2 regions of the Roseburia sp. 499 genome follow, and region 2 is predicted to be linked to the other one. Evidence: predicted binding sites of a transcription regulator. Region 2 holds the regulator's gene; the other holds the start of a gene.
What was found. Region 2 encodes NrdR, which represses ribonucleotide reductase genes. Its sites were predicted from a motif close to CACAANATNTTGTG; they were not measured.
Positions count from the first base shown of each region.

Region 1: a site for NrdR is predicted at 11,408-11,421, ahead of nrdD (anaerobic ribonucleoside-triphosphate reductase). Genes of this name have one in related genera too.

Region 1 covers NZ_CP135164.1:119,350-136,260, reverse strand. The annotation lists gene BIV20_RS00715 (type IV pilus twitching motility protein PilT) at 1-800, opposite strand, end outside; gene BIV20_RS00710 (hypothetical protein) at 824-1,327, opposite strand; gene BIV20_RS00705 (type IV pilus modification PilV family protein) at 1,324-1,767, opposite strand; gene BIV20_RS00700 (DUF4860 domain-containing protein) at 1,779-2,261, opposite strand; gene BIV20_RS00695 (hypothetical protein) at 2,285-2,626, opposite strand; gene BIV20_RS00690 (type II secretion system F family protein) at 2,644-3,690, opposite strand; gene lgt (prolipoprotein diacylglyceryl transferase) at 3,765-4,514, opposite strand; gene BIV20_RS00680 (class I SAM-dependent methyltransferase) at 4,654-5,514, shown strand; gene BIV20_RS00675 (L,D-transpeptidase family protein) at 5,581-7,062, opposite strand; partial or broken gene BIV20_RS00670 (PLP-dependent cysteine synthase family protein) at 7,124-7,836, opposite strand; gene BIV20_RS00665 (helix-turn-helix domain-containing protein) at 7,990-8,715, shown strand; gene nrdG (anaerobic ribonucleoside-triphosphate reductase activating protein) at 8,684-9,217, opposite strand; gene nrdD (anaerobic ribonucleoside-triphosphate reductase) at 9,229-11,391, opposite strand; gene BIV20_RS00650 (methyl-accepting chemotaxis protein) at 11,610-13,343, opposite strand; gene BIV20_RS00645 (extracellular solute-binding protein) at 13,364-14,626, opposite strand; gene fabF (beta-ketoacyl-ACP synthase II) at 14,853-16,079, opposite strand; gene BIV20_RS00635 (ParA family protein) at 16,225-16,911, opposite strand, start outside.
Region 2 covers NZ_CP135164.1:895,839-912,749, reverse strand. The annotation lists gene BIV20_RS04600 (cell wall hydrolase) at 1-1,103, opposite strand, end outside; gene BIV20_RS04595 (hypothetical protein) at 1,217-1,501, opposite strand; gene BIV20_RS04590 (ABC transporter permease) at 1,507-2,277, opposite strand; gene BIV20_RS04585 (ABC transporter permease) at 2,274-2,996, opposite strand; gene BIV20_RS04580 (ABC transporter ATP-binding protein) at 2,993-3,748, opposite strand; gene BIV20_RS04575 (response regulator transcription factor) at 3,911-4,615, shown strand; gene BIV20_RS04570 (sensor histidine kinase) at 4,617-6,008, shown strand; gene galE (UDP-glucose 4-epimerase GalE) at 6,091-7,107, opposite strand; gene BIV20_RS04560 (phosphotransferase enzyme family protein) at 7,255-8,367, opposite strand; gene BIV20_RS04555 (sugar phosphate nucleotidyltransferase) at 8,391-9,305, opposite strand; gene BIV20_RS04550 (AraC family transcriptional regulator) at 9,453-10,346, shown strand; gene efp (elongation factor P) at 10,470-11,027, opposite strand; gene rpiB (ribose 5-phosphate isomerase B) at 11,124-11,573, opposite strand; gene BIV20_RS04535 (YqeG family HAD IIIA-type phosphatase) at 11,587-12,093, opposite strand; gene nrdR (transcriptional regulator NrdR) at 12,192-12,644, opposite strand; gene BIV20_RS04525 (YlmC/YmxH family sporulation protein) at 12,716-12,964, opposite strand; gene BIV20_RS04520 (DUF1667 domain-containing protein) at 13,033-13,401, opposite strand; gene BIV20_RS04515 (NAD(P)/FAD-dependent oxidoreductase) at 13,406-14,668, opposite strand; gene BIV20_RS04510 (NAD(P)/FAD-dependent oxidoreductase) at 14,693-16,129, opposite strand; gene glpK (glycerol kinase GlpK) at 16,132-16,911, opposite strand, start outside.

The DNA.
Region 1 (16,911 bases), 780 kb from region 2:
ATGATTGCCTGTAGTACCATGGAGAGCTGTACTGCAATCTGTCTCTGCTGGTTAGCAGGAAATACATCAATAATTCGGTCAATCGTATTTGCTGCTCCAATCGTATGAAGTGTGGAAAGAATCAGATGTCCGGTTTCTGCTGCCGTCATGGCAACATCTATTGTCTCATAATCGCGCATTTCTCCCAGCAAAATAACATCAGGACTTTGGCGTAGGGATGCGCGTAAGGCTGTCACATAGTTCTCTGTATCGACATTAATTTCACGCTGACTTATAATACTTCTTCCATGACTGTGAAGATACTCAATAGGATCCTCTAAAGTAATTACATGTCTGCTGTAATTCTGATTAATTGCATCCACGATGCAGGCAAGCGTTGTTGATTTTCCGCTTCCCGCAGGTCCGGTCACCAAAACCATTCCCTTTGGCAATGCGCCAAAATCAATAATACGTTGTGGAATTCCAATATCTGCCGGATTCGGCAAATCAAAGGTGATAACACGCACTACTGCCGACAACGTACCACGCTGTTTATAGGCACTGACACGAAAACGTGAAAGCCCCGTTACCGCAAACGAAAAGTCATCATCACCATGACTAAGCAGCTTAGACATATCCCTATGGGAAGCAAGCTCATAAATCTGACGTAGATACTCTTCTGTTTCCAGCGGTTTCAACCGTTCCCCCTCTTCATTTATGATTACGTTATTGGCGCGATAAGACGCCGGTAATCCTGCAACAATGAAAATGTCAGACGCATGCTCCGCAACAGCTTTTTTCAATAAATCAATCACATTCATGTTAGCACCTCACAAATAAAAATCTACTCACTTCCATATACCGGAAGTGTTGTTTCACTCATCCATGTATCAGAAGAAACCTCTTTCCACTTAAGCACCTTATAACAGGCTTTTCCCGATTCCCCTTCTGTTATCCCCAACAAAACCTCCAAATTCTGGTTTGAGTTAATTTCCACCTCATATGACACACCACTTAAATAGCCCTCAAGACTCAAATCTTCAGATGTTTCCTCTGATGTCAGCACTTTAACCTCCGCTAATTGAGAAACTCCAACAAGTCCCTCTTCCATCGTTTGGGATTCTGTAAAAATTTCATCAATCTGTTTCAAGATATGGTTTGCCTTTGAATTTGCCTCGTAATAGGCGGTAGTCTTTTCAGCGGCACGCCTGCTGTATCCATAATCTCTAAGTGAAGTAGCCAAAGATAATACCGCAAAAATAACCAACGCCAAAATAATCATAATAGTCAGCATAAACGAATAGCCTATGGGACTGGAAAAGGACAATTTTCGTTCTGAATTTTTCATTGCATCGCCTCCCCCGTAAATTTTTCCAAACTTACTGCATAAATCTCTGCATCCGTATCCATGTTTTTCATAGAAAAGTGACCAGTAGTCTCTGAACCACTCTCATGAAACTCAATGTACAAACAGAAGCCGGCTTCTTTTTCCCGACAAGGCTCCCAATCTTCATTATAATATACCAAAAAAAGGAGATTCTCGGATTTTTCTTCATAATCAGGAAACTCTCTTTCCAAAAACTCCTTCATATCTGTTCCTGACCGAAATACCTCTGCCACTGAAGACACTTGATTCAGCGCCATATTAAGATTCTGTGTCTCCAGACTGATTGTATGAGATTTCACAAAAAGACGTATACATACCGCAGAAGCCAGACCAAAAAACAAAATTGCTATCATAAGCTCCAAAAGGAAAATACTGGAGCGTTTCGCTTGTTTCCGATTCATACACTACTCCTTTATTCGCTCAACACCGATACAATGGTACTCATCTCTTCCCCATCCTCAGAGGTGCAAGAAAACCGCAACAATCCCGACTGCAACTGCTCCATTTGAAAATCATGAACCTCCATAATCTCTGTGCCGTCGGCCGCATTAGCAGGTACTCCTTCCTGAATAAACAGTTCTCTTAGAACACCTTCATCCTCATAGATATAGGTCTGATAGTTCTGTTCTCCATAGGCCTGCCAAATGATAATGCTGTCATGCCCATCAAAAGTTCCCAACGATACTCCGCCCCTCTCATCTCCCTGATGAATCTTCTCCGTCACATAAGACAGCACTGTCCGGCTTTCGTAATTATCCTCTCCTCTGGTTGTGGTACCCTGATAAATATTAGCAGCCAGCAGAGTCACCAAAAGAGCTGAAACTGCAAACACAAAAAAAAGGGAAAAGGGGAAAATCATATCTATTACATGTTTTCTATTTGAATGAAAGTTCATGGTTATTCCTCCGGTTTCAATTGCTACTTCTCTATTATTGTTACATCGGGTACAATATTTGAGCCAAGCACTTGATAATCTACAAAAAAGCGTTCTGAATCATATTGCACTCCGTACGCTTCCTTCAAATATTCCAAACTCTCGGGATACCTTCCCTCAATAGCATAGCACTGTGTAATTCCACGCCAGATAGCTTCCTCCAAACTCTTTTTCTGCTCTTTGTCCGCTCTGTCCGAAAGACTGTTCATTCCCTGACAGAACAGAACTATTGCCACCAAAAAAGCAACTAGTCCTGTTAAAAGTTTCCGAAAGGGATGCGGATTCCTGCCATGGTAGAATCTCCCTCTACCCTTCAAACCCTTCATATGCAAACCTCCATATTCTACAGTCCTGCCATAATTCCCATAAGTGGAAGCATTACAGACAGTAAAATAACTCCAACAATTATAGAAAGCACAATTACTAGAGTAGGCTCCAAAACAGCAATCAAAGCAGATAGTTTGGCATCAATTTCCGTCTCATACTGACGGGCAATCTTGTCCATAATTTCATCCATCATTCCGGATTTATTAGCAATCGACGCCATTCTTGCATAAAGACCACTAAATACTTCTGTCTGTTGAAAAGCCTCACCCAAATCTCCACCATCTTCCAGCTGTTTCTTGCACTCACTAACCTTTTTTGCAAAATACGGATTATCAATCAGCTTCTCAGAAAATTCCAAGCTATGCTCGGTATTTAATCCACTTTTTAAGGTCAAATACATGCCGCCTGCAAAACGACAAGCTGCCATTTTATCATACAACTCACGGGAAAAGCGGATATGATACCCCAACTTCATCAGCTGTTTTCTTCCTTTTTTGGTCTTTGTAAAATAAAGCACCAGAAAAACCAGAAGCACTGCAATTCCAACCAACACTACTGCATAATTGGAAATCGTATTTCCCAATAGCAACATTCCCTTAGAAACACCTGTCATTTCCCGTCCAAGCTGTTTGAATACCTGATTGAAGATTGGCATTACCTTGGTCAACAACACGATAATGACTAAAAGCATCATTCCAACCATAATAAGTGGATAAGTCAATGCCCCTTTCACTTCCTGTGAAATGGATTCCTCCCTCTCATAATACTTTGACAAAGCCTCCATAACCTCATCTAAGTTTCCTGTTTCTTCACCGATTTCCGACATCTGAAGCATATAATGTGGAAATACTCCAGAAGCTTTCAGCGCCGGGTAAAGTTGCCCAGAAGCTACTACTTCTTCATACATGCTTTCCAATATGGCTTTCTCTTCCGGATTCGCAGCATCCGCCAAAAGAAGAGATATCCCTTCCATTGCAGAAAATCCAGACTTTAACACCATAGCCATCTGGCTGCAAAAAGCTGCAATTTCAAGATTAGATAAAACAGACTGCTGTTTTTTCATAGTAAACTCCCTTTCTTCAAAGTATATCATACCTATAAAATCTACTACCTTCTCTTCCAGAACCTATTCTGCGATTATTTACTTTGACGCTTTGCGGCCCATACATACATTCCAATTCCAATTGCCAATATAAATACAGAAATCAACTGTGAGGTAGATAATGGTCCGTACTCTCCTCGATAATCATTTCGAAACATTTCTATAATAAATCTTCCTACACTATATAAAACACAGTATCCTGCTGCAACCTTTCCTTTTGCAGGCTTCTTTTTGGCATATGCCATCAGCAAAAACGCTATGGCAAAGTCACCAATACTGGAATAAATCTGTGTAGGAATCAGTTTCACTCCATTCGGTGCAAAATTAGAGTGCGAATAGGTAATGCCTAACACAGACTCTGTTTCTCTTCCATAGCAACATCCAGCAAAGAAACATCCGATTCTTCCACACCCCTGCGCAAATGCGACTGCCGGAAGCACCAAATCCAGATACGCTACAAAATCCACTTTTTTTATCCTGCAATATAAAAAGCTTGCAAACACTCCACCGATAATTCCTCCATATACCACCCAGCCATTCCGGAAGTTAAATATAATGGAAGGATTTGCAATAACTTGCCGAATATTTACCGTATAATAAAGTATCTTGCTTCCAAGAGCACCACCGAATACTGCACACCAAAAAATTCCATATAAAACATCCGGATTCAATCCTTGCTTTTTCGCTCTTTTTTCACTAATCAAAAACGCACTTATATATCCTATAGCAATCATAATACCATACATATGTAGCGTAATTGGTCCTATTTGTATATCGTTAATCATAACTAGTCCATCCTTTTTTCATAATAATATTTATTATACGAGAATCTCAATTCTATTGCAACCTCTTTCCAGAATAACGGTTGACTGTACTTTTTTCCCGCTATATAATGTAACTAATTACAAGCAGAAAGGAACTATTATGTGGATTGCAGATAATTGGAAAGAATATGAAGTCATTGACTGCTCCGGCGGTGAAAAATTAGAACGCTGGAGTAATTATATATTAGTACGCCCGGACCCGCAGGTCATCTGGGACACCCCCAAAACACACAAAGGATGGAGTTCTCCTAACGGTCACTATCACCGTAGTAAAAAAGGCGGCGGCGAATGGGAGTTTTTTGATTTACCGGAGCAATGGGACCTGCATTATGGCTCCCTGACCTTTCATTTAAAACCATTTAGTTTTAAACACACCGGACTTTTCCCCGAACAAGCCGTCAACTGGGACTGGTTTGGGAAAAAAATAAAAAATGCCGGACGTCCCATTAAAGTACTGAACCTCTTCGCTTACACCGGTGGTGCTACTTTAGCAGCCGCAGCTGCCGGGGCAAGCGTTACACATGTGGATGCTTCTAAGGGCATGGTCACCTGGGCGAAGGAAAACGCTGTTGCATCCGGATTAGGCGATGCACCCATTCGTTGGCTAGTAGATGACTGTGTGAAGTTCGTAGAACGTGAAATTCGCAGAGGCAATCATTATGATGCCATTATTATGGACCCTCCTTCTTACGGAAGAGGACCAAAGGGAGAAATCTGGAAAATTGAAGAGGCAATTCATCCATTGGTAAAATTGTGCGTTCAACTGTTATCCAAGGAACCTCTGTTTTTCCTGATTAATTCTTACACTACCGGATTGCAGCCCGCTGTACTTGCCTACATGCTGGGTACAGAATTAAAGCACTTCCATGGTACTGTAGATGCACAAGAAATCGGTCTTCCCGTTTCTTCTAATGGATTGGTTCTTCCTTGTGGCGCCAGCGGTCGTTGGGAAACAAACTAAATAAAATATATTCACAAAAACCCTTATGGAGCACCACTTCGTGTTCCATAAGGGTTTTTTGTTTTTCTATGGTGTTGTTTCCGGTTGTTCTTCCGGCTCTTTATAAGAATATGCATTGGAAATCTTACAATTCTCTGCGGTCAACTCTACTGGTTCTCTGTAAAATGCAATCACCGGCGTTCCTACCTTAGCATTTTCATAGATTGTCTGCGCCACTTCTAATGGCACATTGATACAGCCATGGGAACCACTCGTCTTATAGATTTCCCCGCCAAACTCTCCTTTTCTCCAAGATGCATCATGTATTCCTACATTATACGCAAAAGGCATAAAATAGGTTACATTTGATTGATAATCTTCGCCCTTTAATACCGCTGGACTATCCTTGTATACAATCTTGAACACACCATCCGGCGAACCATTATTCAGACTGATATTTCCCGATACAATATCACTTTCTACCACCAGTGCACCCTCCTTATAAAACCAAAGATGCTGCTTGGTATAGTCAATCTCAATATAAGTATTTCCAATATCGTCTGCACCTTCTACAAATGCACGTTGAGAATATATCGGCTCCCGATTTACTGGTACACCTGCTTCCAAATCCGCCTTTAACTGTTCCGCTTCTTTCGTTTTATTGATAATCCATCCGTAATCACCACCACCGATGTTTACCGTGTCTCCGGAAGATGTGTGAAAAGCGCGTACATCTGCATAAGTATTATACTTGCTTGCAAGACTCTGTACATACTTTTCTATCTCTTTTTCATTCAATTCTACTTGGAAGTCTTCTCCTATCTGAACAAATTTCTGTATCTGTTCCGCATCAATGACTTCTTCGCCGCCCGGCACCTGATATGTAATATTCATATCTGCATACTTCTCAATGTTTGCCATAGCCTCCGTTATCTGCAAACTCTCTTTTGTATATTCCGGATTCTCATAATCCTCGTCCGTCAGGGTAACCGACTCTTTCCCCTCTGCAACTGCTTCTTTTATCTTTTCCAGGACTCTGTCATAAACCATGCGGTTTCCCATAACTTCCGGTTCAACATAATATCCATCTTCCCCTAAAAGAATCTGTGCATTCTGAGGCTCTGTGATATTCTCATCAATAAAACAGCTCATATCTTTTACTGTAGCTTCAATCAAATCTTCCTTGTACTCCATGGTAAGTGTTGTCGTCTCTTCCTTCTGCTTAAAAATTGACACCACCCACCCAAATGGATTCTGTTCTTTCAATAACTTTTCTACTGTACCATCAGGCACATACTTACAACCAATGTCTCTTCCATACACATGATGTTTTCCACCATCGCGGTCAAATACCGTTAGAAGATAATCTTCTACATGGTCTCCAATTTTCTCTTCCACCTGTGCCGCAGTCATCCCTCCGACTTTCCATCCATTAATTTCTGTTCGAAAAATAAAATGATTTCTAAAATACATCGCCATTCCGAAATACAGAATTAATAATAGAAATACTACTGCACTTATACTTCCTATAATAATTTTTTTCTTTTTCCTACGTTCTCTCTCACCCATTTTTAACCTCATTCCTATTTTTGTCTCATTTCCTATTGAAACAATTCAGTGGAGTAATAGCGATCCACTCTGTCCTTCCAACTTCCTTCGCCCATTTTAATGCATCTTCATCCGAAATTGCAAGTACTTTATCATATACATTTTTATCCAAAACTTTTGGTATAAAATTGGCACCGATTCCTTGTATTTTATGCGGGCCACTCTCTCCTTTTGACAACAATGGGAAGATGCTGGTTCAACCGCAACAAAAGCGTCTACCTTTCCCTCGGTATCTTTCCAAATTTCCGGTCCGGTTGTTTTTTCATGTGCTATTGCATTTGCCGGATTATCAAACTGCGCCGGAATAAAACTGTTTGGAATCTCTCTTGCCAGACTTTCTGCTTTCTCGATAGAACCTGCCATTCCTTTTATCCCTTCCGTTAGTACAATCTCAGCCCCATATGCACGTAAAATATTAATCCGTTCTGCACTCATAGTCTCCGGCATAACAAATATTGCCCGATACCCCTTAACAGCAGCAACCGCCGCCAAACCAATTCCTGTATTTCCTGATGTGGGTTCTATCAAAGTCGCCCCCTGCTTCAAAATCCCCCTACGCTCTGCATCCTCTACCATCTCTTTGGCAATTCTGTCTTTCGCACTTCCTGCCAGATTAAAAAATTCCAGTTTCGCCAGTATCCGAGCCTGCAAATGATATTTTTTCTCTATATTACAAAGTTCTACCAACGGTGTGTTTCCTATAATCTCCAATGCACTTCTATTTATCCCTGACATTTTGTTCTCCTCTGTTTTTACGGTTTACATAACTGTATTGTCATTTTACTACTCTTCCTATGTTTATTCAAGCCCAGCCTTCATATTCTCTTGCTTTTTGTATAATTTTGGGATATAATATTGATATACTCAAAAATCTTAGGAGTTTTTATTATGGAACAGTATCTTAAACATGATTTATCTTCCGCCAGGAAAGAACTTTCTAAACGCTACGAATTAGAAAATAAATTTTTAGATGCAATTACCTGTGGAAATCAGGAAATCGCCTTGACTGCTTATCAGGAGTTTTCTGCATTTGTGGCATCCTCCTCACAGAAAATTTCACCAAGAACAGACGATACTCTACGCAATAGCAAAAATATGTTAATTGTCTTAAATACTCTTTGTCGCAAAACGGTAGAACGCAGTCAGGTTCACCCTATCTATATTGACCATATTTCTACACGTTTTGGTAAAAAAATAGAAAGTCTCACCTCCCAAAAAGAATGTGACGAACTTCCTATTGAAATGATAAAAAAATATTGTTCCCTTGTAAAAAATTATTCCCGTGCTACTTATTCGGAACTTATTCGCAATGCTTTTACCTTTGTGAACATGAATATTTCCACCCCTATTACCCTGAAGGATGTGGCAAAAAATTTAAATATAAATGCTTCCTACCTTTCTGCTCAATTCAAACGTGAAGTAGGTGAAACTCTGACAGACTATATCCGTACCCAACGTATTCGTTCTGCTATTAATTTTTTAAACACTACTAACATGCCCATTCAGGATATTGCCTCTCAAGTTGGCATTGACGATGTTAGTTACTTCTCCAAACAGTTTAAAAAGCAAGTTGGCATGTCCCCTATGCAATACCGGAAAATGTTAAAACAGTAATTTTTCCCTCCTGCAACGTCTTAGGCACATCTATAATTCGCTGATTGGATGAACCGCGAAATTGAAGAGATATGTCCTTTTTCTCCAAAACAAATTCTCCATCTACCAGTACATCCAAAAGAGACAACATCTCATCCGTAACTTCGCATCGAGCCCGGCTTTCCTTCCATAATTCCTCATCTAGCAAATATCCCGTATAACACCATATCGTTTTCTGCGGATAGGTCTCTCGTACTTTTTTCAAAAAAGGAACCAGTCGTCTCTGATTTTCGGGTTCAAAGGGTTCTCCTCCTAAGACAGTTAAACCTGTAATAAAATTCGGTTTTAGTGCCTGCATCAATTCCTCTTCTGTCTGCTCTGTAAATTCTTTTCCATAATTAAAATCCCATGTTTCTGCGTTAAAACATCCTTTGCAATGATGGGTACAGCCAGAAACGAACAGGGATACACGTACCCCTGTTCCATTTGCTATGTCTGTTTTCTTTATTTCTGCATAATTCATAACGTCCTCTTTTACAGATGTAATACTCGTTCCTGAATTTCCTGAGTTCTTCCCTGATTCCAGAACTGCGTTCCAATGTATCCACAAGTTCTACGCGCTACATTCATCTTATCCTGGTCCTTATTTCCACAATTTGGGCACTCCCATACCAACTTCGAGTCATCATCTGAAACAATTTTTATTTCTCCTTCATACCCACACACCTGACAGTAATCACTCTTAGTGTTGAGTTCAGCATACATAATATTTTCATAAATATGTTGCATAACAGAAAGTACCGCATCAATATTTCCTTGCATATTCGGAACTTCTACATAACTTACTGCTCCACCCGGTGACAGTTTCTGGAACTGTGATTCGAAAGTCAACTTGCTAAATGCATCAATCTCCTCTGTTACATGTACATGATAGCTATTGGTAATATAATTCTTATCTGTTACACCTTCAATGATTCCGAATCTGCGTTGCAGACATTTTGCAAATTTGTAAGTAGTGGATTCCAATGGTGTTCCATATAAACTGAAATCTATATTGGTCTCTTCTCTCCACTTTTTACAAGCATCATTCATGCCTTGCATTACCTTCAATGCAAACGGAGTTGCTTCCGGATCTGTGTGTGACTTTCCGGTCATATATCTGGTACATTCACACAAACCTGCATATCCCAAAGATATTGTTGAATATCCACCATACAACAACTTATCAATCGTCTCGCCCTTTTTCAATCTTCCCAGTGCTCCATACTGCCATAAAATCGGTGCTACGTCAGATGGAGTTCCTTTTAAACGATTATGACGATACATCAATGCTTCACGGCAAAGTACCAAACGTTCGTTGAAAATCTGCCAGAACTTTTCCATATTTCCACCAGAAGAACATGCAATATCTACCAGATTCAGAGTCACAACCCCTTGATTAAATCTTCCATAAAACTTCGGTTTTCCGTTTTCATCTTCATATACGGTCAAGAAAGAACGACATCCCATACACGGATAACAATTTCCTTCTTTGTTTTCTTTCATAATTTTCTCAGAAATATAATCCGGTACCATACGCTTTGCAGTACATTTTGCTGCTAATTCCGTCAATCTCCAGTATTTACTTCCTTCTTTGATATTATCCTCTTCCAGAACATAAATAAGTTTTGGAAATGCAGGTGTAATATAAACACCCTTCTCATTCTTAACCCCTTGCATGCGTTGAATCAGCATTTCCTCAATCACCATAGCAAGGTCATCTCTGGTACGTCCCTCCGGCACCTCGTTCAGATACATAAATACGGTAACAAACGGTGCTTGGCCATTAGTTGTCATCAGCGTAATGACCTGATACTGTATCATCTGCACGCCACGTTTTATCTCTTCCCTTACGCGCATCTCAGCTATTTCATTTATTTTCTCTTCATTTAATCCAAGACCTGCTGCCTCAAACTCTTCCTTTACAATTCTTCTCAATTTTTGGCGGCTTACATCTACAAATGGTGCCAAATGAGAAAGTGTAATGCTCTGTCCACCATACTGTGAGCTGGCAATTTGAGCGATTGCCTGTGTTGCTACATTACACGCAGTAGAAAAGCTCTTTGGCTTCTCTATCATAGTCTCACTGATTACAGTGCCATTCTGCAACATATCTTCCAGATTCACCAGACAACAGTTATGCATATGCTGTGCAAAATAATCTGCATCATGGAAATGGATAATTCCTTCCTCATGGGCGCGTACAATATTGTCCGGCAAAAGAAAACGTCTTGTAATATCTTTGCTGACCTCTCCTGCCATATAGTCTCGCTGTACGCTATTTACAATTGGATTCTTGTTGGAATTCTCTTGCTTAATCTCCTCATTATTACATTCAATCAAACTCAAAATCTGCTGATCGGTAGAATTCGACTTACGCACCAGTGCACGCTTATAGCGATATGTAATATACTTTCTGGCAACTTCAAATGCCTTGTATTCCATTAATTGGTTTTCTACTAAATCTTGAATCTCTTCTACATTATATGTTCTGTCCATCGCTTCACAGAAATCTGTGATACGTTCTGTAATATTCAGAATCTGCTTTTCTGTCAGCTGTTCATTTTCAGATACTTCTTTATTTGCTTTGCGGATAGCTTCAATAATCTTGGTAACATCAAAGCCCACTTCTTTTCCGCTTCTCTTGATAATTCTCATTTCATTCCCTCCAAATTACTAAATATAGTGTTCATCTTTTTTCTTCACACTATATATTGCTTTTATATTATATTCTTAAACGTATCAAAAATCAATATACAAATTTACGAATTTGAAAGGATTTTCTATATTATTTTCTTATACTCCAACTACCTTTTTTCTAAAAAAATACAGTGGTGTTCTTTCTCCACCACTGCATTTTTATTCACATCTTACTTTTACAATTTTACAAATACTTCTGTTTCCTGTTTCAGAGCTCCCGCTATTTGCTGATTTTCATCCATATGTCCGGTAATGTTGTCCATATCTCCAACTAATACCTGCGTATTTTCTGCTGCACCATTAACACCACTTACACCTTCATCGATTGCAGTTGTAATGCTATCGATAGAACCTGCAATTTCTGCAACTGCTGATTTCAAAGCATCTGTCTTAACTGCAAAATCTCCCATTACACTTTCAATATATGTGGCATTATTTTTATAAGCGCTTCCGGCAGCAACAAATGACTCAAACTCTGGCAGAATAGAATCATTCATATAGGATACTAAATCATTTGCATTGTTGGCCAGATTATGTACCGCAGCCGTTACAACACCATTGATTTTTTGAATATTATTCGCAGCTTCCCTACTTGCATCTGCCAACTGGCTAATCTCTCCTGCAACTACCGCAAAGCCTTTTCCTGCTTCTCCGGCTCTAGCAGCCTCAATAGATGCATTCAACGCCAACAGATTCGTCTGGCTTGCAATATTAAGAATGTCATCTGTCAAACTGTTGACCTGATTAACACTATTACTATCCTCAATCGCCTGACTCAAAACACTCAAAATCTCATTTACCTTAATACTTGTAGTCTCCATATTGGTGCGTGCTGTATTTTCCATGTTTTCTGCATGCTCTTTCATTTCTATAGAATACCTATTAATCTCACTTGTCTTGTCTGCCATTTCATTTACTTCGTCACGCACTTCACTGGCATTTGCATTGATTACAGATGCATTCTCTGCAACCTCTTCCATTGTTGCCGCTAATTCCTCTGTCAACGCCGACAAGTCAGATACACTGTTATTAGAAGTCTTTACGCTATCCATAACTTCATTTACTACAGCATCCATCTTCTGTGAATTGTTTGTAATCATGCGGAAAATGTTCTGAAGTTTCTCCATAAATACATTAATTCCGTTACCCAAAGCTGCTATCTCATCATTTGAATAAATCGTAACTCGCTTGGTCAAGTCTCCTTCTCTTCTATCAATGTCTGAAATAATATGAGTGATTTCTTTTTCCGTTGAAGAAATTGGACGAATTACTCGTTTATTCACACTATATAACGCACCTAAAATAGATAAAACACTAATACTAATGGTGATTCCACTACTAATGAGCGCTGTAGCATATACCGCAGAAAGCTGCTTACGGGCATCTTCAACTCCCTTATTTGCACTTTTTTCTAACACCTCAATATTACTCTGCATATTCATCACACTGGATGCCAAGTCCTTATTTGCGCAAGCATATGCTGCATCATTATCTCCATTTGCACTATACGCCATTAAGTTTGCCATCGCGTATTTCATATTACCAAAATTTGATACAAGTTCTTCATAGGCCTTTTTATCTGCATCACCAACATACTTCTCGTACGCATCCAGACATTCATCCAGTTTTGTCTCTCCTTCACGTATACCATCTACAATCCCAATCATCGTATTCGCATCTATCGCGATAATATGAGACAATGCCTCAATATGAAGTACCTTTGCCTGTCTTTGAATTGATTCCAACTCTGAAATGGCTGCCATATAATTATCTACTATCTCAGATGCATTCCCATTTACTTTTCGGACATTTACTAATGCCAAGGCATTTGAAATAATGGATACTACTCCCAATAAAATCACCGGCAACATAATATACCGTTTAATCGTGGCTCGCTTTTTCCCTTTCATTCTCTTCATCCTCCTACCTATTAGTTTGCTGCAGAAGCGGTAATCGCTTTAACCAGATTATCCATAAGTTCCTGCACAACCACATCATTTTTTCCTGCCGCAAGTGTATTTCCAAATTCTTGCATCGGTGCCCAATACTTACCACCTACACGTTGAAGGGTTGCATACTCTAGTTGAGCCTGAACTGCCATAATTGCAGGATTACTTTGTACCTCAGAAGAACCAGCTACCGCGGTGTTCGATGGTCCTAACCCTCTTTTTTCAAATCGAAGTTTCTGATTTTCTTCATTTGTTAACCAATCTGCAAGTTTCAATCCCCACTCCTTGTTCTTGGAATAAGCATTAACACCTACCATCTTATATCCACAAAAAGATGCCATCTGTATCTGTTGACCCGCACAGGTATATGTTGGTAACTTCACCGCTGCATAATTATCTCCCCAGACTGCCTTTAACTTTTCAGCATTCCACACACCGCTAATTCCTGCTGCAACCGTTCCATTCTGAGCGCCTTCTACCAAAGCTGTGTCTCCACCATTCTGAAAGCCCGGATTTGCTACAACTGCTTGAATTGCCTGAGCAATATCCACTCCTTTAATCGGACCTTCTGTTGTATTCCAGTCGCAGAACATGGTCACACCATCATCATTCATTCCAAAGTTCAAACCCGTGTTTCCAAAGAAGGTATATAAATAGTATCCATCTCCTAGGTCAACTGTTACCTTCTTATTTGCAGCTGCCGCAACACTGAGCATTTGGTCCAATGTAGTTACATCTGCTTCCGAAAACACACTTTTATCATAATACATAAAATATCCGTTATCTGCCGTCATAGGATAAGCATATAAAACATCATTTACTGTTGCTGCCTCAACGGCCTCTTCCATATTGGCGCTCTTCACATCATCCACATTATCCACCGGTACCAATGCACCTCCTGCCACTAGTGCCATCAATTGATTGTCCGCAAAAGCAAATACATCTGCTCCATTCTGAACATCTGCCAACAATGTTCCTTGACAATCACCTTCTTCTATCGCTTCGATGGTAATATCAAATTCTGCTTCTCCTGCATATTTTTGTTTAAAACTCTCTACCATCTCAGCTAATATTTCCTGATCATCCGTTGCCCCCCAAACTTTCAAAGTTACTGTACCGCTTTTTTCTTCTGTCTTCTTGTCACTACTATTGTCTTTTTCTTCTTTCTGAGTTTTACCGCAACCACCAAGTACCATGCTGACAGCCAAAACCCCTACAATAAGTGTTGTTATCTTCCTTCTCATACCGCAACTTCCTTTCCTTGTTCTTATTTTTCTTCCCTGTTTATTTGATATGGTCTAATTATACCATTATTCGGCATATTTTTCATCATTTTATTGTATTTTTTTTACTTTTTTTTATTTTTTTTGGTATTTTTTACCATTTCAAGAATTCATCCAACAAAAAAAGCCACTCAGTGAAAAACACAAACGTTGCTTACGTCCTTTTTTCACCAAATGACTTTCTATGCTATTCACTATATTTTTTTACCAGAACTGTGGCATTATGTCCACCAAAACCTAAAGAATTACTAATTGCTACATTAACTGGCATATAAACACCTTGGTCTTTGGTATAATCTAAATCACAATCCGGGTCGTCATCTACCAGTCCTACCGTTTGATGAACATACCCTTCGTCAATCGAAAGAATACATGTAATCAATTCCACTGCTCCACCCGCTCCAAATAAATGACCAATCATGGATTTGGTAGAATTAATCTTCACACGATAGGCTTCCTCTCCAAATACCCGCTTAATTGCTATTGTTTCATATTTATCATTCATTGGCGTGCTGGTTCCATGCGCATTAATATAATCAACATCTTTTGGTGTCAGACCGGCATCTTCTATTGCCATTGTCATCGCTCTTGCTGCTCCTTCTCCATTTTCTAAAGGTGCTGTCAGATGACTGGCATCACAGGTAGCTCCATATCCGCCAATTTCTCCATAAATTCTGGCGTGCCGTGCTTTTGCATGCTCTAGTTCCTCCAACACCAAAACTCCCGCACCTTCGCCTGTTACAAATCCATCTCTCTTTTTATCAAATGGAATAGATGCCTGCAACGGATCTTCGGAAGTAGAAAGCGCTGTTAAAGCCTGAAATGTTGCAACGCCAAATCGACTAACTGAACTATCTACGCCACCCGCCAGAATGACATCCGCTTCTCCATGCTGTATAGAACGAAATGCCTCGCCAACGGAATTTGTTCCTGTCGCACAGGCGGTCACCACGTCGATACATTTTCCATGGAAACCAAACTGCATGGCAATATTGGCCGCAGCCATATTTCCCAAAACCATAGGTGCTGACAGGGGATGAATTCTTCCAGGTCCCTTTGCCAACAATTTATCATATTCACGTTCAATTCCCATAAGACTCCCAACACCAGAACCAACACAAACTCCCATACGATAGGAATCTTCCTGTTCCAGCTCTAGTCCTGAATCCTGCACGGCCTGCTTGGCTGCTGCTACTGCAAACTGACTGAAACGATCCATTCGTTTTGCATCCTTTGGAGACATATACTCTGTAGGTTCAAAGTCACATACCTCTGCTGAAAGTTTTGCCTTATAGTTTGAGGTATCAAAATTACGGATTGGTCCGATTCCTACCTTTCCTTTATGAACATTTTCCCAAAATGTCTTTATATCATTTCCTATAGGAGTAATTAATCCCATCCCTGTTACTACCACTCACTTCATTTTACCTTCTCCATTCCTTGTTTTTTCCACTTTTTAATGATAACATATTACTATTTTGCCAACAAGTTTTCCATTAAAGCAAAGGAAGCTCTTCCAACAATTAGAAGAGCTCGGCAAAATTAATATTCTATAATTATCATTTGTTTGATTCATTTACTCCTTTTAGCAGTTCCTTTACAAAAGCCTGATAATCTTGCATGGTCGTACATTTTGGCGCGTAATCAATCAATAACTGTTTCTTACTTTGTGCTTCCTTCGTCTTCACACATTCACGAATTGCGTTCTGAAATAGCTTTGTATCCATAGTATCTGCTAATTGTTGCAACTCATTCCGCACCGTTTTTTCCAGATTGGATCTGCCCGCAAACCTCACCAACAATAAACCTGCAATTGATAATCCTGGGTTCTGTCTTCTCTGTACAGCACGTATCGTATCACTTAACTGTTGTAATCCCTGCATTGCATATGCATCCGCTGTAACGGGAATTATAACCTGATCCGCTGCAATAAGACAGTTGTATAAAATAACATTCAAAGACGGCGCCGTATCAATCACAATATAATCATATCCTTCTAGTTCATCCACTGCATCCTTTAATCGATATAGACCTTCCACATCGCCATCCAACATCTTCTCTGCTTTACTGAGTAATGGGTCTGATGCCACAATATCTCCATTTGGCATATGCTGAATAGCCTCCTCTAAAGGTAACTTATCCGAATCCACCATTACATCATACAAAGTTGCCTGATCTTCAATAAGTGCTTCATATGTACTTGTACAATTTCCCTGCGGATCTGCATCTATCAGCAAAGTCTTCTT
Region 2 (16,911 bases):
AGACAATCCACTGTAATTCTTCCTCCTAATACCTCGGATGCTGCCTGAACACAGGAAGCATCTGCCCCTTCCGCTAAAACTGTAGCAAAACGTCCACTGGCAACCGGAGAAAACTGTCCACTCTGATAAATCACTCCTGCAATGCTATTTGGAAAATGACTGCTTCGTACCCGATTAATTACCACGCTTCCCACTGCAAGTTTTCCTTCATAACTTTCTCCCCCGGCTTCACACTGAATTAGCGCTGCCAAAAGTGCCTGTTCCGAAGTATCTGCAATAATGGGAGTCTGGTTTTCCGTATCTTGATTCAATTCTTCTTCCTGCTGGCATATTTCTTCCAGTCTCGCAGCATCTTCTGCTGCCTTTTGTGCCTCTAGCTGTGCTTCATATTCCTTTTGTCGTTCTATTTCAGCCTCATAACTTGCTGCATCTGCCTTTGCTGCTGCCAACTGTTCTTTTGCCGCTACCAACTTCTGAGACGTACTGTCTACTAAGGAAGCAAGTTGCTGTTTTTTCTCTATTTCCTGTTGCTGTAAGGCCACAAGTTCTGCTTCCTGTGTTTCTAACTGCTGTTCCTTACTAGCAATCTCTTCCTTTGTGGCACGATATGTATCTAACATATTTCGGTCATATTCATGTATACTTATAATATATTCACTACGGTTTAGAAAATCTACAATACTACTAGATTCCATTAATATTTCTGCAATACTGTCTGTATCCATTTCATACATAAACTGAATACGCTTTTTCATTGCTTCATACTGCTGTTGTTCCTGTATCTTTGCTGCTTCCAAATCAATTTTTGTCTGCTCTAGCTCCGCCCTGACACTATTCAGCTGTTGCTCTGTCTCATTCAATTCATTCGTTGCCTGTGACAAACTCTCATCCAGTTCCTTTAAATCTCCTGTCAGACTGTCTGCAGAATCAGAAAGATTATCTACCTGCTGCTCGGCTTCTTCCTTTTTCTCTTCTAATTCGTCTATATTCTCCTGCACTTCATCAATCTGGCTCTGCGTTGCCTGAATTGTCCCTCCACACATGCCGCTCATTAGAAGTATCAGCAAAAAGCTTCCAATGATTCTCTTTCGATTTTTATTCATGTCACACTCCTGATATAAATAGTATTATCCTCACAATTTCTAACCTCTTCTCTAATCATATCTTTCAGTGACTTTTTTTGCAAGCAGGATTTTTCTGTTTACATTTTTTCTATTTACATCATCTTTTGAAAAATCATCATACCTAGAACAGCAATGCCACCAGCAGCATAAAGACTATTTACCACCAGACAGATTTTCATAAGGTTGTTCTGAACTTTCTCCCTAACATAAGAAATGATTGTGAAAATACCACTGAAAATCATAAATGCTGCATAAGCAGAAATCATGATTTCTGCAACAGGTGACTTCAATGCCCAATCAAAAGTTCTAAGCTGAAGTATTGTCCACGGTATAAAAAGCATAATTGTACTGATTGTAGTTAAAATTTTATCTTTCATAGTAATTATCTCCTTTCAGCCTGCCCGAAACGTAAGCAGGAAATAAGTAAGCAACCAATGGTGATGCCGAAAGCAACCGGCAACCACGGAATCCATTCAACTTGCATCGTTGTTATATTTGAAGCCAATTTACCATATTCTGACGTAATTACAAAAAATGGATATGCCATTGGGTATAAAAACCATGCCTTTGTATTTATCATCAAAATAGACGGTACAATGGAAGCAAGACCCACTCCAATAGAAAAAATCGGTGTCTGGATACCTACAGACAAGAGCCAAAAAAATGCAAGCATAGGAATCGAAGACAGAAACATCCATCCTGCTTCCTTGAAAACAAATAAAGGCGACAACATAAAGTCATAATTTTGCGTATGTGATACAATTGCTGCACTAACAAAATACATTCCAACTGTCATCAAAATCTGGAAAGCTGCCAATAAAATCAATACAACAAATTTAGCTAGACATAACTTTGCCGTACTTATAGGTAAAGCAAGCATTTTCAATATACCCTTGTTACTTCTTTCGGTCTGATTTAGCAGAACAGTACTTACAACCATACTGGCCGGGAACATAAACCATGACATACTCATAAAGCCCTGTACCAGAAAATTATTTTCCGGCGAGATTCCCTCTGCCTGCATCTGAAAATTCATATTAGCATTGATTATTGAGGGCACCCATAAAATAACTATTGCGCCAAATAATATTAGTAGTATTTTTGAACGACGTATTTTTCCAAGTTCAACACCGATTAGAGAAATAAAACTCATTCAAACGACCTCCTTACTCTCAAGAATAAAACTTCTGCAATGGCAATAACTATGCTTTCAATCGTTCCTGCAATTGCGAAATTACGAATCGTGTTTTCTGTCACACCTGCAAATGTCTGAAATGGTAAAGCAAACGGAAACAACGATAACGTAAAATTACTTGTAGGAATCATTGTAGCTATAAATACACAGACAACACCGATTCCCAGCGAAACCCACATATTTTTACATGCCGATGCTATCAAAAGAGCGGATAACACGGTAGGTAGCAACAACAACAGAAAATAGCCAAAGTTTTTAAGTAATTCCACTTCCAAATTTACATTCCACTCAAACCAATGATAGGAGCACAAAGCAATTGCTACGGCTTCTATTATCAATATTACAACACACATAACTGCTATTAGAGCGAACTTGCCAAAAAATAAATTACTTTCCTTTGTGGGCAATGTACACATCTTCTGGATTGCATTATCTACATACTCAGTATGGTACATAATACATGCCCCTGCCACCACTAGCAAAATATTGAGCATTGCCATCATCTGCCAATTTGCCCCAATCAGTATTTGAATCGGAGAACTTTCAAGCCCAACATAACATTCCGAACGAAATACCATATTGATAACCGGTACAACAGCCGCTAAAATTCCACCACCTATTAACGCGGGCAAAAAACCTGTCCGTTTTACCTTTTTACACTCTAATCGAAAGCTCATCTTACACCACCTCGCTGTCTGTTATCCGCATCAATCAATGCAAGGAAAGTATCTTCCAAATTATCTGTTGGATACCCTTGTAACTCAGCTCCCTGTTTCAGTTCATCAAGCGTTCCTTCAAACAGAAGATGCCCATGATTAAGAATGCCGATGTTATCTGCCATTAATTCAATTTCAGAAAGTAAATGTGAAGACACCAATACAGTACAATCAAACTTCTGTGGCAAGGAACGAATCAGCGTTCTAATTTCGTGAATCCCCACAGGATCAAGCCCATTCGTCGGTTCATCGAGAATAAGAATCGGTGGTTTCCCAATCAAAGCACTCGCAAGTCCCAGTCTCTGTTTCATGCCAAGAGAGTATTTTTTTGCAAGTCTGTCTTTAAACTGGGTAAGACCAACAAGTTCCAGTGCTTCGGAAACAGCAGATTTGGGCAACCCCAAAATTTTGCGGATAATATCCAGATTATCTTCTCCGGTTAAATTTCCATAGAAAGCAGGGGCTTCAATGAAAGAACCAACCTCCTTCAGAATTTCAACTCTGTTTTCAGGATATTTCTTTCCATCAATTACAAATGAGCCACTTGTAGGCTTTGTCAGTCCAAGAAACATCTTCATTGTCGTGGACTTGCCTGCTCCATTTGGGCCTAAGAATCCGTAGACAGTTCCTTTTGGGATATGAATATCGACTCCCGATACAGCGGTAAAGTCTGAATATGATTTTGTTAAGTTTTTTGTTTCAATAATGTTCATACGATTTTGCTCCTTTCTCAATACATCTTCATTCTACATGCCCAACCTTGTGACAACCTTCTCTCTACCTTACATCTACCTTACATTTATTTCGTCCATTCGAAAAATTCAAAATTGTATGTTATAATAACCAACATAATTATGAAGAAAGCAGGTATCCATATGGACTTTGAATATTTAAAACGTAAACGCATACTGCTTGTTGATGATGAGCAGGAGCTTCTAAATATGGTAGTATCTATTTTAAAAGAGGAAGGATTTTGTAATATTGCAACCGCTAAAACTGTGAAAGAAGCACTTGATTTAGCCGACAGTTTTGCACCTGAGCTTGCTATCCTTGATGTAATGTTACCAGACGGCAACGGCTTTTCTTTAATGGAACAATTGAAAAAAAAGAGCGAATATCCAATATTCTTTTTGACTGCCCGTGGCGAAGACGAAGACAAATTTCAGGGTTTCGGACTCGGTGCTGACGATTATGTAGTGAAGCCATTTCTTCCAAAAGAATTGACTTTTCGCATTATGGCAATTCTACGCAGAAGTTATAAAGAGGAAAATCCTCTTGTGACATTGCATGACAGCGAAATTGATTTTGACCGCGCCGAAATAATTAAGAATGGAGAACATATCCCTTTAACAGCGAAAGAACACGATATTCTTTCTGTCCTATATCGCAACGCAGGTCGCATTGTAACCATTGACTCTTTATGCGAAGCTGCTTGGGGAGACAATCCTTATGGATATGAAAATTCTCTGATGGCTCATATTCGCCGTATCCGTGAAAAGATAGAACTAAATCCTTCACGCCCGGTATCCCTAATTACAGTCAAGGGATTGGGATACAAACTGGTCATAGGAGGAAAATGATATGAAAAACATACCAAAACTAATACGACGATTCGTCGTAATATTACTTCTCTGTTCCATAACACTTATCATTTTGAATATTCTCGCATTAGCTATTATGACTTCAAAACAGGCGCAAAATGGTCATCCATGGAAAACCGCTGATGAAGCAGCCCAGAGTTTACAAGAAACTTCTACCGGATATGTATTATCCGATGAAATTACCAATGAATTGGCATCAGAAAATGTATGGGCAGTTTTTATTGATAACAATACCCTACAAGTAGTCTGGAAAACAGATAATACCCCCGATACTGTTCCACTTAGTTATTCCGCATCCTCTATTGCTAATATCACTCGTGGTTATATCGACGACTATCCCACCTTTACAGGGGCAGCCGAAAATGGTTTGATGGTGTTGGGCTACCCCAAAAAAAGCTTTTGGAAACATATGTGGCCCAGTTGGGATTATCAATTAATTGCCGGCTTTCCTAAAATTGTGCTTCTTATTTTAGCAGTCAATATTACGTTTTTTTTCATCATATATATGATTGCTAATTCAAAGTTACTAAAATCCGTCAAGCCAATTGCAAACGGTATAGAAGCCTTGGGGGCAGGAGAACCTGTCCACATCCATGAAAAGGGTCTGCTTTCAGAACTTGCTACAAGCATCAACAAAACTTCTGAAATTGTACAATCGCAAAACGCATTGCTACGCAAAAAAGAGACCGCTCGGGCAAATTGGATTGCAGGTGTGTCTCACGATATAAGAACACCGCTTTCCATGATTATGGGATATGCCGGTCAGTTGAAAGAAGATGCCCGTTTAACTGATGACGAACGTCAAAAAGCCACTGTCATTTTAAAACAAAGCGAACGTATGAGGAACTTGGTTAACGACCTTAATCTGGCTTCCAAATTAGAATATAATATGCAACCGATAAATCCTACAAAACAAAATATGATTGCAATTGTCCGGCAAGTTGTTGTTGATTTCATCAATATGGACATTGACGATAAACACCCTATTGAATGGGAAACAGACGAATCCTTAACCTTCTGCCCTGTAAATGTCGATAAGGACTTAATGAAACGAGCAATCAGTAATCTCATTCAAAACAGCATCAATCATAATGAGCAAGGATGCAAAATTTTTGTCAATGTTTTATCTAAAAACGGAGCATGCAGTGTAGTAATATCTGATGATGGTGTTGGTGCAACAGATGAGCAGATTCAAAAACTGGATAACGCTCCACATTATATGCTCTGTGACGAAAACACCACAGAACAACGCCACGGTTTGGGATTACTTATTGTGAAACAGATTATAGCTTCCCACAATGGACATACAGTCATTAACCATAGTAAATATGATGGATTTGAAGTTACCCTGACCCTCCCATTACATTCTTAAACGCATAAAAAAGCACTTGTTGCAAACTTTTTACGTTCTGCAACAAGTGCTTTTCTCTTCCATAATCAATTATGAATGACTTTTACTTCCGATATCCATCCGGATTCATACTCTGCCATCTCCAGGAATCTGCACACATACGTTCAATTCCATATTCAGCCTCCCATTCTAATTCTCTCTTTGCCTTGGAAGCGTCGGAATAACAGGTTGCAATATCTCCTGCTCTTCTTGGTTTTATTTCATATGGGATTTCTTTTCCACATGCTTTTTCATAGGCTTTTACCACATCCAGTACACTATAACCAATACCTGTTCCCAGATTATAGATACTTACGCCTGATTTGTCCTCTATCTTCTTTAAAGCCTTTACATGACCCTTTGCAAGGTCTACTACATGAATATAATCACGCACACCGGTTCCGTCCGGAGTATCATAGTCATTTCCAAATACACCAAGACATTTCAACTTGCCTACTGCCACCTGCGCAATATAAGGTACCAGATTATTTGGAATTCCCTTCGGGTCTTCCCCAATCAATCCACTTTCATGTGCTCCAATTGGATTAAAGTAACGAAGCAACACAACATTCCACTCTGGATCTGCCACATGGAAGTCTGTCAGAATCTGCTCTAACATTCCCTTTGTCTGGCCATATGGATTGGTGATTTTTCCCTTCGGGCACTCTTCTGTAATCGGAATGATTGCCGGATCTCCATATACGGTTGCAGAGGATGAGAAAATAATATTCTTTACTCCATGCTTACGCATCACATCACACAACACCAATGTTCCTGAAATATTATTATAATAATATTCTAATGGCTTGCTTACAGACTCACCCACTGCTTTCAGTCCTGCGAAATGGATGACACTGTCGATTTTCTCCGTATCAAAAATCTTTTCTAATGCTTCTCTGTCTAAAATATCTGCCTCATAGAATGGAACTTTCACACCTGTAATCTGCTCCACTCTTTTTACTGCTTCTTCGCTGGAATTTACCAGGTTATCCACAACTACTACATCATATCCTGCATTTATTAACTCAATACAGGTATGACTTCCAATATATCCTGCTCCTCCTGTTACTAAAATTGCCATAATATTTCCTCCTAGATATGTAATACTAAATTTTCGGCATTTTTCTCTGCTTTTACTTACATCATACCATAACCTTTTCCGTATGAAAATGATTTTTACTATTTTTAGTAAAATTGTATATTTCTTTCATATATTTTTAGTAAAACTTTACTTATGTATTTTTGCGCATTCCTCTACAATCTGTTCCATGCAACTCCATTTCTCTTCCATGTCTGCCACCAATTTCATTTGCGTTCTGGCACGATCAAGATTCTGACCTTCTCGATGTGTTTTAAAATACACATCTCCCTGCAAATAATCTGTAAGGAAACGCATACCACACTCATAGGTCATGGTTTTTGCTCCCATAGGAAGCATTTTTATCTCTGTTTCCGTCAATCTTCCACCACAGCCTTTTAAAAATCCCTGTACATACAGTTCAAACAAATGCATATCGCAGCTTACCTTGGACAAATCCTGTTCGTCTTCCGCTGCGGTACTTGCACCGAAACGAATGGAATCTCCAAAATCATGTACCGCAAGTCCCGGCATCACTGTATCCAAATCAATGACACAGATTCCTTTTCCGGTCTTTACATCCATCATAATATTATTCAGTTTTGTATCATTATGCGTAACACGAAGGGGCAATTTCCCTTCTTTCAGCATATTTCCAAGTATCTGTGCCGTTTCTTTTCTGTTTTTGAAAAATGCTATTTCTTCCTCTACTTCCGCAGCTCTTTCACAAATATCTTCTTCTACTGCCTTCAAAAAAGTCTGATACCGCGCTGCAGTATCGTGAAATCCCGGTATAGTCTCATGAAGTGTTTCTGCCGGATAATCAGAAAGAAGCTGCTGGAAGTTTCCAAATGCCACTGCACTTTCGTAAAAATCCTGTTCCGACTCCACCCTGTCGTAGCTTACTGCATCTTCTACCATATTGTACATCCGCCAGTATTCACCTGCTTCGTCAACATAAAAACTTTTTCCGTTCTTTGTCGCAATTACATTTAGCGTTTCCCGACTGGTATCACCACCGGCTTTCTCTATTTTTTTCTTCAAAAAAGAGGTGACTCCCATAATGTTTTCCATCACTTCTTCCGGATGAGTAAATATGCTACGATTCATTCGCTGCAAAATATAACGTTTCTCACCCTCCACCAAAAAGGTATCGTTAATATGTCCGCTTCCATAACCAACTGCACTTTTGGCCTCTCCATCCATCTGAAATTCTTTCGTTACTACTAAGGCCTGTTTCTCCAATTTCATCTGACGTTCCATCGATAACCCGCCCCCTGTTCTGGCTAAAATTCTTCCGGATACATTCCACTTTTCTTTAATCCTGCTATAGCATTTACCACCATTTCCTTATCTTCCTTATAGGTAACTCCATACCACTTATCCATAGAAGTAAGTACTTTTACACTTGCCTTTCCCTGCTGTAACAATTCATCCACAGCAAATGGAAGGAAATATTCTCCCTTTAATGGATTCTCTGGTAATTCTTCCTTTAAAAACTTTTGGAATCCTTGCTCTAATTCCTTAATAATACTCTCTGAGAATCCCCACATATTCATGGAAACTGTACTTTCCATAGGTAACTCGTTCCATGTAACTCCATCATCTTCTGTATACGCTGCTCCACCATTTCTTTTTTCAATATGAGTACGCTCATGTATATCGGTCAAAAATCCTTCTGCATCGGTCTCACATATACCTCTTGCCACATGACCGTTATCCGTCAAAGTATTCTTCAACGCATATCCGACCATAGTGTAACGATACTTCTCATCATCCTGATGATTTACCAGATAATCATAAATCACTTTATATGCATGCTTTCCGTAATAATCATCTGCATTGATTACTGCAAAAGGTCCATCAATTACATCCTTGCAACATAAAATTGCATGACCGGTTCCGTAAGGTTTTTCTCTCCCTTCCGGAATCTGAAATCCTTCCGGCAGTTTATCCAGCTCCTGGTATACATATTCCACCTGGATTTTCTTTTCCACTCGTTTCCCAATTGCTTCCTTAAAAACTTTTTCATTTGCCTTTTTAATAATAAATACAACTTTCTCAAATCCTGCTTCTATTGCATCGTATATAGAAAAATCAATAATAATATGTCCTTGTGCATCCACTGGGTCAACCTGCTTCAATCCACCATAACGGCTTCCCATTCCTGCTGCCATAATTACTAATACTGGTTTTTTCATTCCCATACCCTCCTTAAGGTAATTATCCTTTTGTTCTATATCATGATAATATAAAAAAAAGGTTCTGTATTTGCACAATTTTTTTGGTTTTTTGCACAATTATATGTTAAAATAGAGTTATCAATTTTTTAACCTAAAGGAGGCGCTATGGATTTTTATAAATATTCCCTTACCAAGCTTTTTGACATTCCACAAATTATTACGATACATTATTTTGAATATGGCGCTGATTTTTCCTTTGATGGAGAATCCCATGACTTTTGGGAATTTCTGTGTGTAGACAAGGGTGAAGTTACGGTTACCGCAGATGATAATACCTACCAGTTAAAAAAAGGCGATATTATCTTTCATAAGCCTAACCAGTTTCATTCTGTCACCACAAACGGCATCACCGCTCCGAACCTAGTGGTTGTCTCCTTTGTATGCCATTCTCCTGCTATGGATTTCTTTGAAGATAGAATCTGTTCACTTGGTGAACGCGAACGCAATTTGCTTGCAACAGTTATTGCAGAAGCCTCTCATGCTTTTGTTACTCCTCTGGACAATCCATACACTCGTGGTTTAGAAAAGAATCCGGAACCAATCCCCGGAACGGAACAGATGATTCAATCGTCCTTAGAGCAATTTTTGATTTCTCTTTACCGCCGAGGAACTTCTGCAAATACCGGAAATATTCTCACAAAATCAGTAAAATTAAAACAGGATGAGGAAACTTTTTCCCACATCCTGTCTTATATGAATGCCCACATTTCCGAATCACTGACGATTGAACAAATTTGCCATGATAATCTGCTAGGGCGCTCCCAGTTGCAAAAACTATTTCGCGCCAAATGCGACTGCGGTATTATAGACTATTTTTCTCATATGAAAATCACCCGTGCCAAGGAACTGATTCGCGAACAAAATATGAACTTTACGCAAATTGCTGATACGTTAGGATATACCTCTATCCACTACTTCTCCAGACAGTTTAAAAAAATCACTGGCATGAGTCCTTCAGAATATGCATTGTCTATTAAGGCAATGTCAGAAAAGCGCTAATCAGACATGACATTTTACTTTAATCTATGATAAAAAAATTCCAGAGTTTTTATTCTCTGGAATTTTTTTCTTTACAATCTTAATTATTTCTCTTGACTACCAACGTAGGTATTACAACGGCCCCTAAACTCTGGACAGATATTCACCTGTTCTGGTATCAATCTTAATTACATCATCCTGCTCTACGAATAATGGTACATATACAGTTGCTCCAGTTTCTACAACAGCCGGCTTTGTTGCACCAGTAGCTGTATCACCCTTGAATCCTGGCTCTGTATCAGTAATCGTTAATTCTACAAACAGAGGTGGTTCTACTGCAAATACGTTTCCGTTATGAGAACACATTTTAACCATTTCGTTTTCTTTTACGAACTTCAATGCATCACCGATGGTATCTGCATCCAAAGCAATCTGCTCATAGCTCTCTACGTCCATAAAGTGGTATAAATCTCCATCAGAATATAAGTACTGCATGTCTGCTCTATCAATACGCGCCTGTGGACATTTCTCAGTAGGACGGAAAGTCTTTTCTACTACACCGCCACTTTTAATGTTCTTTAACTTAGTTCTAACAAAGGCTGCACCTTTTCCTGGTTTTACATGCTGGAATTCAATAATCTGGTAAATGTTATTATCTAATTCTATCGTAATACCATTTCTAAAATCTCCTGCTGAAATCATTCGAATTTCCTCCTTAAGCTACTTATGGGCGCATTTCGCCCGACGTTTCTTCCATTTTATACTAAATGTCTATATATTTCAACCTTTTTTTATTCATTACTGGCATTCTCTCTGCTCAATCTCGCTAATCATATCAATTCGATTCTGATGTCTGCCACCTAAAAATTCTGCTTCCAGATAAGATTTCACAATATCTTTCGCCAATTCGCTTCCTACAATTCTTGCACCAAATGCAATAATATTGGCATTGTTATGCTCCTTGATTAAATGAGCTGTAGTCACATCTGAACATACACCGCAACGTACTCCCTTTACCTTATTTGCAGCCATGGAGATACCTACTCCTGTACCACAAATTAAAATGCCGCAATCTGCTTCACCGGATACTACAGCACGTCCCACTTTTTCACCAAATTCCGGATAATTACAGCTCTCATGTCCATCTGTACCAAAATTGATTACTTCATGTCCTAATCCCTTGACATATTCCATAATCTCCATTTTCAACTCAGTAGCTGCATGATCATTTCCTATTGCAATCTTCATTTTCAATCCCTTTCTACTTCTGCTTTTTCTGACTCTTTTTATAAAAGAACAGTACAATCTTTTCCAGATAACGTTTCAGAACAATCTGTATTTCTTCCTTCGGATGTATAGGCTTTGTCAGAATCGTACGGATTCCTGCCCGATTCGCACCATATACATCAGTAAAAATCTGGTCTCCCACAAACAGGGTGTTCTCTCGATTGGTTCCCATCAGTTCCATTGCACGCTGATAACCTCCAACCTTAGGTTTTCCGGCTTTAAAAATATAATTTACCTGCACTTCATCATTGAACATTTTTACACGCGGCTCCTTGTTATTAGACAACAAGCAACACTGATATCCCAGTTTCTTTAATGCTGTAAACAATTTCTTCGCCCGCTCATCTGCCGGAGCTCCATGAGGAACTAACGTATTGTCAATATCAAAGATAATACCACGGTAGCCTTCCTCGTACAGTTTTTCAAAATCAATTCCATAGGCAGATTCCAAATATTCTCCCGGATAAAATCTCTTAAGCATACATCTCTCCTGTACTTTGTTTTTTGTCCTTTGCAAGTATAACACCCCATTGGTATTTGTGCAAGAAAAAAAGAGTCCTCATCACCGGACTCTTCTACCTATTTATCCAAAATCTTCTTTAATTCGTTCATAAAAGTATTGACATCCTTAAATTCCCGATATACAGATGCAAATCTTACATAAGCCACCGGATCTAAACTTTCTAGCTTATTCATTACAATTTCACCAATCTGGGAACTGGATAGTTCCTTCTCTTCCCTGTTGAAAATCTCTACTTCTACCTCATCTACCAGCTTATTAATCTGATTTGCAGATACCGGTCTCTTATGACATGCCCGCAATACTCCTGCTTCTATCTTCGCACGGTCATACTGTTCTCTGTTATTGTCTTTCTTGATAACAATCAGTGGAATTGTCTCTACTTTCTCATAGGTAGTAAATCGCTTTCCACAATCATCACACAAACGTCTTCTTCGGATGGAACTATTATCATCCGCTGGTCTGGAATCAATTACTCTTGTATTATCACTGCTGCAAAACGGACACTTCATCGGGCTTTCCTCCTACGTTCACATATTTGGTATAAGTATAGCTTTCTTCCCAAATATTGTCAATCAATTTTTTACTTAGAAGGCTTTGTTTCCGGCAATTCCACCAATATAATATCCGGTCCGATCTTGACAACCTGTTTCCACGGAATTACCAAGTCATTATTCTTTCCCATGAACCCCCACAATTTCCCGCAACGTGGGATAATAATTGCCCGAACGCACCCGGTACATTCATCAATTTCAACATCTACCACAAATCCCAGACACTCACAATTACAAATATTAATGACTTCTTTTTCTCTTAATTCACATATACGCATAATATCCCCCTACCCTACTATATGCAAGAGAGGGATATTGGTGATTTGCATGTGAAGTTATATAAAATTTAAGATAGACTACCTACACTTTTCGTGGCTATTACATCTACTCCTGTATCTGCCACATTTTTCACAATAACATCCCCCATATGAACCGGAGCCTGCACCTTCACTCCTTTTAACGCTTTCATACACTCGAAAATCTTTTCCTTTGGAATGTCTTCTCTGGTTTTTACTGAAACAGCAGCCAATTTTCCTCCTTCTACCACTACCGTACTTGTTACGATTCTGGTTGGATTCGTTACTTCCTTTCTCGCATAAATCTCGCCACGTTTGCAGGTATTTCCCCTTACACTAACTACCTCTCCCTGATCAAGTTCTACACTAAGAGGACAGCCCATAGGACAACCGATACAAATTAACTCTCTTTTTTCCATACTTCTATGCCTCCTCTATTTTTACCGTAATCTGCGAAAGTTCCGTGTAAGCCATAAGCTGTTCCTTTGACAGTACTACCTCTTCCATCTCTCCCGGTGCTACAACCGGACGTTTCTTATGAATAATACGTTCCTCATCCAGATATACGGAAATATAACAGTTTTTATATACGTCCCCTACTCGAAAACGCACCGTATGCTTTTCATCCATTCGCGTAGGATTAATTGTCTTTGGAACGGTATAGCGTACCCCTTCCGTTACAGTAATTGGAATATCACTTCCACTTATTCTCTTTCCATGCAGGACATATTCTGCTGCATGTTTTCCTGCTGCATCCGCTTCTTGCGAAACAAAGTCCACCAAATCATGTACATGAAGTACATTTCCACAGGCAAATACTCCCTCTATATTTGTTTCTAAACATTCGTTCACCAAAGGACCTGAAGTTACCGGACTTATCTCTACTCCCAGTTCTCTGGAAAGTTCATTTTCCGGAATCAAACCGCAAGACAATAGTAATGTATCACAAGGGTAATACTCTTCTGTTCCAGGAATAGGGCGTCTATTTTCATCTACCTGTGCCAGAGTAATTCCCTTCACTCTTTCCTTTCCATCAATATCCACTACCGTATGACTTAATTTCAAAGGGATTCCGAAATCATCCAAACACTGTACAATATTTCTTTTTAATCCACCAGAGTAAGGCAATAATTCTGCAACTACCTTTACCTTAGCTCCTTCCAAGGTCATTCGTCTTGCCATAATAAGCCCAATATCCCCTGAACCTAAGATCACCACCTCTCGTCCCGGCATATATCCTTCCATATTCACCAGACGCTGAGCTGTTCCTGCAGAATAAATTCCAGCCGGACGGTGACCCGGGATATTCAATGCTCCTCTGGAACGTTCTCGGCAACCCATTGCTAAAATTACCGCCTTTGCCTGAATCTCAATCATTCCTTCTTCCCTGTTCATGGCAGTTACAATTTTATTTTTCGTAATCCCCAATACCATGGTATTTAATTTGTATTCAATCTTTTCCTCCACTAATTGTTCCATAAATCTTCCCGCATATTCCGGTCCTGTGAGTTCTTCTTGAAACGTATGTAAGCCAAACCCATTATGAATACATTGATTTAAAATTCCTCCCAGTTCCTTATCGCGTTCCAATACTAAAATATGCTCTACCCCATGCTTTTTTGCCGATATGGCTGCTGCAAGTCCTGCCGGGCCACCGCCTATAATTACAATATCATAGTTTAACATACGCTTCTCCTCCTGGCTTTCTGACTATATCCTATCCTTATTGACGCCTACAATAATTTTAGAATTGCCGCCTGACTTTGTAATCTCCGATGCTTCTACCCCAAGTTCCCTTGCCAGAATCTCTATGGTTCTTGGCGAACAAAAACCTGACTGGCAGCGTCCCATTCCTGCTCTGGTTCTCCTTTTTACTCCGTCCAGAGATTTTGCACCTAATGGGCGATGAATTGCATCCAGGATTTCTCCCTCTGTAATCATCTCACAACGGCAGATAACATTTCCGTATTCCGGCTTTTCCTGAATCAATGCATTTCTTTCCTCTTTACTTAACATCTTAGGGTCTAAGATTCCTTTTCTGTTTCCTTTAAAATCAGACTTTTGTTCTGCATGACTTAAATCTCGAATAATATCAGCTACCATTTTACCGATTGCCGGCGCACTGGTCAGCCCCGGCGACTCAATTCCTGCGCAATCAATGAATCCCTTTGCTCCTTCCACTTCTCCGATTATAAACTCATGCCCTTCCTCATGAGCGCGTAAGCCAGCAAATGAAGTAATGACCTGTCGAATAGGTAAGCCTTTTACTGTCTTTCCTGCTTTACTAATTAATGCATCCAGTCCTGCCTGCGTAGTATTGGTTCCTTCTTTATCTCCAACATCAATAGCAGTTGGCCCTACCAGAGTATTTCCATGTACTGTGGGCGTTACCAATACCCCTTTTCCAAACTTACCCGGAAGTTGAAAAATGGTATGATTTACAAATCCTTCTGTGGAACGGTCTAACAGGCAATAATCACCACGTCTCGGTGTAATATGAATCTTCTTATCACTTACCATGTTATGAAAAACATCCGCATAAACGCCTGCGGCATTTACAATATATCTCGTCTCAAAATCTCCCCGGCTTGTCTTTACTATCCAGTTTTCACCATTCTTTTCAAAACCTTTTACCTCAGTATCAAACTGAAACTCTACCCCATTATCTGCCGCATTTTCTGCATATGCAATATTCATACCAAATGGACATACAATTCCGCTGGTTGGTGCATACAATGCCGCCACTGCTTCCTCTGCAATATTGGTTTCCATTCTTACCAATTCTTCCCCGGCAATTATTCTTAGATCTTTTACCCCGTTCTTCACTCCTCTTTCATAAAGTGCCTGTAATCTCGGCATTTCTTCCTCATTCAGACAGACAACTAAAGCCCCAATTTTCTTAAAAGGAAAATCCAGTTCTTTGGAAAGATTCTCCATCATCTGATTTCCCTCTACATTTAACTTTGCCATAAGTGAACCACTGGGCGCATCGAATCCGGCATGAACAATAGCACTGTTTGCCTTAGAAGTTCCACAGCATACATCTTCTTCCTTTTCTACCACGCATATCTTCAAATTATATCTGGAAAGTTCTCTTGCTGATGCACTTCCTGATACTCCTGCCCCAATAATCACTACGTCATACATAGCTACTCCTCCTTTGCCCAACCATAGGAATACTTCACAGCTTTGTTCCAGCCTTTTATTTTTTCCGCTCTTTCTTCGGCTGAAATCTTTGGTTCAAAGGTCTGATCAATGGCCCAATTCTTAATCACATCTTCCTTACTTTCCCAATACCCCACAGCAAGCCCTGCCAGATAAGCTGCACCCATTGCTGTCGTTTCCACGCAAGAGGGTCGATTAACAGGCGCATCGATAATATCTGCCTGAGTCTGCATCAGAAAATTATTTGCACTTGCTCCACCATCTACTTTCAATGAATTTAATTCAATGCCGGAATCTGCTTTCATTGCCTGTAACACATCATTGGTCTGATATGCTAATGATTCCAACGTAGCACGAATAATATGGTATTTATTTACTCCACGGGTAATTCCTACAATGGTTCCCCTTGCATACTGATCCCAGTGTGGCGCTCCTAACCCGGTAAAAGCAGGTACTACATAACAGCCATTGGTATCCTTTACTTTCTTCGCCATATACTCTGAATCTGAGGCACTATCAATGATTTTTAATTCATCACGCAACCACTGAATTGCCGCACCGGCTACAAAGATAGAACCCTCCAATGCATAATTCACTTTTCCATCAATTCCCCATGCAATGGTAGTCACCAATCCATTTTGGGAAAATACCGGCTTTTCCCCTGTATTCATCAGCATAAAGCATCCTGTTCCGTATGTATTTTTGGCTTCTCCTGCCTGAAAACAGGTCTGTCCAAACAATGCCGCCTGTTGATCTCCGGCAGC